Regions from separate parts of the Cellulomonas sp. P1_C4 genome, predicted to be linked through region 2. Evidence: predicted binding sites of a transcription regulator. Region 2 holds the regulator's gene; each other region holds the start of a gene.

Region 1 (2,255 bases), on a different contig from region 2:
AGGACCAGCTGGCCACCTGGTCTGCGACGCGCGTCCAGGGCCGGCCGAACGGCCACGTGCACGGCGCGAACCTGGGTGTGCGCGCCGACGCCTATGTGCGTGCCGGCGGATTCCCGCACCGCCCCGAGCACGAAGACGTCGACCTGGTCAGGCTGCTCGCCCAGGACCGGCGACATGTCGTCGTGGCGTCCGACGAGGCCGACGTCCTGACATCGGGCCGTCGGTACGGACGGACCCCGAGCGGCTATGCGGGCTACTTGAGAGCCGCGTTGGGCTGAGATGCGGTGCCGCCGCGACCGACGCACCATGAGTGCCGCGGTGGAGAATCGGCCGCAGGATCCGCTTCGACTACGGAACCCTGTTCTCCAAGGGCAGCACATGGGCACGGGTCAGGCACCGGTCATGCGCTACAACCGGCAACTTCGCGACTTGGTCGTGGCGGGTCGAGCGCGGCCGTCGTTCATCGTGTCCCACGAGCTCGGCCTCGACGAGGCACCTGACGCATAACCCCGTCGAGAGAGCGGGGCGGTGAGCGGGTTTGGCTCGCCCGCACAGGGCGTCCCTCTCCCGGCGGAGGCTCTCGCTGGTTCCCCTCACCGCCCCGCTATCGCGTCAGGACTGGACGGTCTCTCCCGAGGTGATCTGTGTGGTGTCTGCCCCGTGCTGGACCTCGATCCGCCGCGGCTTGGCGTCCTCGGACACGGGGATCGTCAGGGTGAGCACGCCGTCGGCATAGGTGGCCGAGATCGCGTCGAGGGCCAGCCCTCGGCCGACCGTGAGCTGGCGTGCGTAGGTCCCGACCGGGCGCTCCTTGGCCAGCCACTGGACGTCCTGCTCGGTGCTGGCGGTCCGCTGGGCGCGGATGGTCAGCGTCTGGTCTTCCACGTTCACGTCGATCGTCCCCGGGTCGGCACCCGGAAGGTCGACGTGCAGGACGTAATGATCGCCGGACCGGAACAGATCCATCGGCATCGTCGCTGCCGCGCGCTCGGCGGACACCATCTGCCCGAAGAGCCGGTCGAACTCCTGGAAGGGGTCGAATCGCGTAGCCACAGCCCTCACCTCCTCGTCGTCGAGGCGCCGGACCGCCCGGGCCTCGGAGCTCGTCCAGCGCCTCGTCGCTGGACTGGCTACAGCACAAAGAATTAGCACTCGGACGCCGCGAGTGCCAGTCATCTCTGTTCGCCAGAGGCGAACCGGGACCCGCCGTGACCCAGAAGCCGATTCGTCGTGGCGGTCAGTCAACGACAACCGGCTCACGGCGGTCCGTGCGTCGCGGGTTGCACGCCGATCCGGACTCGCTGATGGTGGATACCCCGGTACGCAGCGGCGTTACCTCGACACAAAAGGGCGAGTATGCGGTCAGTCCCCCGGTGGCTTCGCGACCTCGTGGTGCTCTGGCGCTCACAGAGCGTCCGCGCTCTTCGCTGGCGCTCCGCACCGCGACCGGAGGCGCGGCACCGGACATCGAGCCCGTGACCTCCGTGCGGCTCGGCGTCCCTGGCCCGACCGGCCGCGGTCAACGGAGCAACGACCGCACCCAGACCGCCACACCCTCGATCGCCCGCAGCCCTCGCGACGCCACCGTGGGTCCGGCCGCACGCCGTTCGAGCAGCGCAGCCAGCCGACGGGCGACCGATGCCACGATGGGAAGGAGGATCACGACGACGAGGAGGAGGCGGATCCTCCCGAACAGGAATGCCCACACGGTGGTCTCCCGGCGCCGGGGCGCGCACGGACGCCCGGTTCGGCGCCCGCTGCACGACGCCGTGGTCCATGGTGAGCGCCCGCACGCTTCGACGCACCTCAGGACGAAGAAGCGGTCAGGCAGAGTTCAGCGGGCCGTCGCGCACCGGTGGGTCCGCCGGGTCCGCGGGCGCCACCGGCACGTCCTCTCGCGGCGACGAGTCATCGTGGTCGCCGGGCCCGTCCGGCCCGCCCACGATCGGGCTGCTCACGCCTGGATGATCGGGCCGTGGGCGTCGGGGTTGCCCGGGTCCTCGATGGCAGGCGGCGAGTCCGCCGGCTGCTTGTCCGGAAGACCGTCCAGCTCGTCAGGCAGGTCCGGCGTGTCGTCGTTGTCGGGAACCGGGATGCTCATCACTGACCTCCTCGTGCAGATCTGGCCACAGTAGGCACGCCCGGTCCTCCACCGCGCGCCGGGCCGCGGCCCCACGGCCGGACCGGATGCGTCATCGGGCCGTCTGGACAACAGTGGAAGCCGTTGACCACCACGATCGGAGCCCACTGTGAGC
Region 2 (2,255 bases):
TCATGCCGTGACGAAGTCGATGAGCTCCTCGACGCGACCCAGGAGGCTCGGCTCGAGGTCGGCGTAGCTGCGCACGGAGCGCAGGATCCGCTGCCAGGCGCGGGCGACGTCGGCCTGCTCGTCGGCGGGCCAGCCGAGCTCGCGCAGGATGCCGTGCTTCCACTCCGTGCCGCGTTCGATGACGGGCCATGCCGACAGCCCGAGGCGCTCGGGGCGGACGGCCTGCCACACGTCGACGTACGGGTGGCCGAGGACGAGCACCGAGCCGGCGGGCGCCCCGCGCACGGCGTCGGCGGCGATCCGGCTCTCCTTGGAGCCGGCGACGAGGTGGTCGACGAGGACGCCCACGCGACGTCCCGGGCCCGGGGAGAAGTCGCGCAGGGCGTCGGCGAGGTTGTCGACGCCGTCGAGCAGCTCGACCACGACGCCCTCGAGGCGCAGGTCGTCGCCCCAGACCTTCTCCACCAGCTCGGCGTCGTGCTTGCCCTCGACCCAGATCCGGCTGCCGCGGGCGACGCGGGCGCGGGCGTCGTGCACCGCGACCGAGCCCGAGGCGGTGCGGGTGGGCCGCGCGGGTGCGGGGGTGCGGACCGGGGCCGTCAGGGCCACCGGCTCGCCGTCGAGCCAGAAGCCCCGGCCCAGGGGGAAGGTGCGGGTGCGGCCGCGCCGGTCCTCGAGCACGACCACGTGCTGGCCGCCCGACTTCTCGACCCGGACCACGGCGCCGACCCACCCCGTGGTGACCTCCTCGACGACCAGGCCGGTCTCGGCGGGCTGCGGGCGGCTGGTGCGGGCGGGCCGGTGGTGCGTCGAGGCGGAGCCCCCGAGCACGTCCGAGCCGTAGCGGTCGTCGTTCACCCGGGCAGCCTAGGGGGGCGCGCGAGCGGTGCGGTCGAGGCGCGCAGCGGCCGCCCCGTGGGTGTCGGCTCCGCGGCGTAGCATTGGCACTCCTGTGCGCGGAGTGCTACCCGCTGGGACGATGGCGGCGCGACGACGAAGGAGGCGACATGAGCGAGGACCGACGGCTGGACGTGCTGCGGGCGATCGTCGAGGACTACGTCGCCACCAAGGAGCCCGTGGGCTCGCGCGCGCTGGTGGAGCGGCACTCGCTCGGCGTCTCGCCGGCCACGATCCGCAATGACATGGCCGCGCTCGAGGAGGGCGGCTACATCGCCCAGCCGCACACGTCGGCGGGGCGCGTGCCGACGGACAAGGGCTACCGGCTCTTCGTCGACCGCCTCTCGACCGTCAAGCCGCTGTCCAGCCCCGAGCGGCGCGCCATCGGCGCGTTCCTCGAGAGCGCACAGGACCTGGACGACGTCGTGGACCGGGCCGTGCGCCTCATCGCGCAGCTGACGCAGCAGGTCGCCGTCGTGCAGTACCCGTCGCTGCGGCGGTCGGCGCTGCGGCACGTCGAGCTCGTGCCCGTCGGGGCGCGCCACCTGCTGGTCGTGCTCATCACGGACACGGGACGGGTCGAGCAGCGCACGCTGGAGCTCGCGTCCGACCTCGACGAGTCCGTCGTCGCGCGCCTGCGGTCACGCCTGAACATCAGCGCGGCCGGCCGACGCCTGTCCGAGCTCCCGGTGGCGCTCGGCGAGCTCACGGACGCGTTCGTGCCCGGCGACCAGGCGCTCGTCGAGGCCGTCATCGCGGTGGTCGAGGAGACCCTGGCGCAGGAGAGCGAAGAGCGCGTCGTGCTCGCCGGCACAGCGAACCTCGCCCGCGTCGGCGGGACCGACGTGCGGTCGATCGGCCCGGTCCTCGAGGCGCTGGAGGAGCAGGTCGTGCTGCTGCGGCTGCTCTCCGAGATGGCCGAGGACTCTGCGACGGTGTCCGTGCGCATCGGCCGGGAGAACCAGCACGACGGGTTGTTCGAGACGAGCTTCGTGACCACCGGCTACGGCGACGAGGGCGGTGGCTCGGTGGCGCGCGTCGGCTCGATCGGCCCGCTGCGGATGGACTACCCCGGGACCATGTCGGCGGTCCGCGCCGTGGCTCGCTACCTGACGCGCATCCTCGCGCAATGACCGGCCCTGTTACCTGCCACAAGACCTCCCCGAAGACCTGCACGCACCTGTCCACGACAGCTGGAAGTGAGCACCCCCTCTCGTGACCGACTACTACGAGGTCCTTGGCGTCCCGCGTGACGCCAGCCCCGAGCAGATCAAGAAGGCGTACCGCAAGCTCGCTCGCGAGCACCACCCCGATGTCGCGGGCGCGGACGCCGGCTCCGAGGACACGTTCAAGGACGT
Region 3 (2,255 bases), on a different contig from region 2:
AGACCTCTTCTTCCACCCCGAGGGCGAGCGTGGCTCGGCCCGCCGGCGCCGCGCCGAGGCGGCCAAGGCGATCTGCGCCACGTGCCCGGTGCTCAAGGAGTGCCGCGAGCAGTCGCTCGCCGTGCGCGAGCCGTACGGCGTGTGGGGCGGCCTGTCCGAGGACGAGCGCGCCGCGATCCTCGCGCAGCGCGGCCGCGCCAGCCGGGTCGGCTGACACACCCCCGCACCAACGAGCAGAGCCCTCCCCTCTCGGCACGACGAGAGGGGAGGGCTCTTTTCGTGCGCCGACGAACACGCACGGGTGAACCGCCTCCTCGACCGCCCCTCGGTACGCGACACTCGGGGTGACGACTCGGAGCGGAGGACTCGGTGCGCGCACGACGGCTCGCCGCGCTGGCCGCGAGCGCCGTGGTCCTGGCCGGATGCGGCACGGGCGCGGACGTCCCACCCGAGAGCTTTGCCAGCCGCGCGGCCCTGCCGTCCTGCGGCGAGCTCGAGATCCCGCAGGGTGAGACCGTGCCCGCCGACGCGTGGCAGTGCCTCGACGAGGCCGACCCGGGAACCGGAGCCGAGCTCGTCGTGACGTTCCCGACGACCGAGGGCGACCCGATCACCACCTACTACCGGGTCGGGCCTGGCATCGACGGCGTCGAGGTGTTCACCGACAGCAGCCAGGACGTCTTCGGTGGGGACGGGCCGGCATGGACCCACCAGGTGTGCCCCGACACCGTGACGAGCGCCGACCCCCTCGGGTGCGCCGAGGCCTGAGACGAGAAAGACCCCCACGGCAGTGCCGTGAGGGTCCGTCTCGTGCGGGGCGCGAGCGCCCCTCAGATCACTTGACGACGATCGCGAGGATGTCGCGGGCCGAGAGGATGAGGAACTCCTCGCCCGAGTACTTGACCTCGGTGCCGCCGTACTTCGAGTAGATGACCTTGTCGCCGACGGCGACGTCGAGCGGGATCCGGACACCGTTGTCGTCGACACGGCCGGGACCGACCGCCAGGACCTCGCCCTCCTGGGGCTTCTCCTTGGCGCTGTCCGGGATGACGAGACCGGAAGCGGTCGTCGTCTCTGCCTCGAGCGTCTTGACGACGATCCGGTCCTCGAGGGGCTTGATGGAGACCGACACAGCGGACCTCCCCTTCGCATGTGAGTAGTTCTCTGAGGTTCGTGCGCGCTGTCAGGCCACGTCGTCGCGGGTGCCGTGGCCTGGAGCGCAGCTGGCACACTCACCGGGAGAGTGCCAGCCATCACTCTAGGAACCGGTTAGCACTCGGTCAAGGCGAGTGCCAGCGAGCCGTGCAGATCCGCCGCTGAACTGCCCCTCGGCGGGCCGCTGCGTGCGAGGATCGCGGCATGGACCGCGACGGCATCACCCAGCTGCTCAGCCCCGCGGGCTGGGCGTTGCTGTCGGCGCTGCCGCCGTACGACGAGTCCCGCACGATGGCCCTGTCCGAGCGCCTGCGCGACGAGGGCATCGACCCCGCGCTCGTCGCCGCGGCCCTCACGCAGTCCCGCCTGCGCGCGAAGGCCGTCGCCAAGTTCGGCACGTTCGCCGACGGGATGCTGTTCACCGCCGCGGGACTCGAGCAGGCCACCCGCCTCACGGTCGCAGCCCACCACGCCCGCCGCTTCCGCGACGCCGGCAGCACCCTGGTCGCGGACCTCACCAGCGGGATCGGCGCCGACGCCATGGCCTTCGCGGGGATCGGCCTGCGCGTGCTGGCCACCGACCTCGACGAGGCCACCGCCGCGATCGCCACCGTGAACTTGCGGCACTTCCCCGACGCCGTGGTGCGGCACGGCGACGGGCTCGCGCTGGACCTCGTGGCGGAGGGCGTCGACGGGGTCTACGCCGACCCCGCCCGCCGGACCTCCTCGGGCAGCCGCGTGTTCGACCCGGCCGCCTACGAGCCGTCGCTCGACGCGGTCCTCGCGGTCCGCGAGACGATCCCGGCGCTCGGTCTCAAGCTCGGCCCGGGCATCCCCCACACGGCGCTGCCGCACGACGCCCACGCGCAGTGGGTCTCGACGGACGGCGACGTGGTCGAGGTCGGCCTCTGGTTCGGGCCGCTCGCCCCCGAGGGACCCGGCCGCTCGGCCCTCGTGCTGCGCGACGGCGAGGCGCACGTGGTGGAGCAGACCTCCGAGGAGCGGCCGCCGACCGGGCCGGTGGGCGGATACCTCTACGAGCCGGACGGCGCGGTGATCCGCGCGGGGCTGGTCGGCGAGGTCGCGGCGCAGGTGCGCGG

Evidence for each region. Region 2 encodes HrcA, which represses chaperone genes, less so after heat shock. Its sites were predicted from a motif close to TTNGCACTCGNNNNNNNCGAGTGCNAA; they were not measured.
Region 1: the regulator HrcA is predicted to act here: its motif matches at 1,146-1,172, upstream of AC1DYZ_RS05955 (Hsp20/alpha crystallin family protein).
Region 3: the regulator HrcA is predicted to act here: its motif matches at 1,270-1,296, upstream of groES (co-chaperone GroES).

Annotation. Positions count from the first base shown of each region.
Region 1 covers NZ_JBFUAI010000006.1:65,296-67,550, forward strand. The annotation lists gene AC1DYZ_RS05950 (glycosyltransferase family 2 protein) at 1-278, shown strand, start outside; gene AC1DYZ_RS05955 (Hsp20/alpha crystallin family protein) at 613-1,053, opposite strand; gene AC1DYZ_RS05960 (hypothetical protein) at 1,520-1,708, opposite strand; gene AC1DYZ_RS05965 (hypothetical protein) at 1,824-1,958, opposite strand; gene AC1DYZ_RS05970 (hypothetical protein) at 1,955-2,101, opposite strand; gene AC1DYZ_RS05975 (hypothetical protein) at 2,250-2,255, shown strand, end outside.
Region 2 covers NZ_JBFUAI010000003.1:21,744-23,998, forward strand. The annotation lists gene AC1DYZ_RS02805 (DUF3097 domain-containing protein) at 1-858, opposite strand; gene hrcA (heat-inducible transcriptional repressor HrcA) at 1,008-2,030, shown strand; gene dnaJ (molecular chaperone DnaJ) at 2,113-2,255, shown strand, end outside.
Region 3 covers NZ_JBFUAI010000004.1:7,725-9,979, reverse strand. The annotation lists gene AC1DYZ_RS03825 (WhiB family transcriptional regulator) at 1-214, shown strand, start outside; gene AC1DYZ_RS03820 (hypothetical protein) at 370-768, shown strand; gene groES (co-chaperone GroES) at 836-1,132, opposite strand; gene AC1DYZ_RS03810 (class I SAM-dependent methyltransferase) at 1,360-2,255, shown strand, end outside.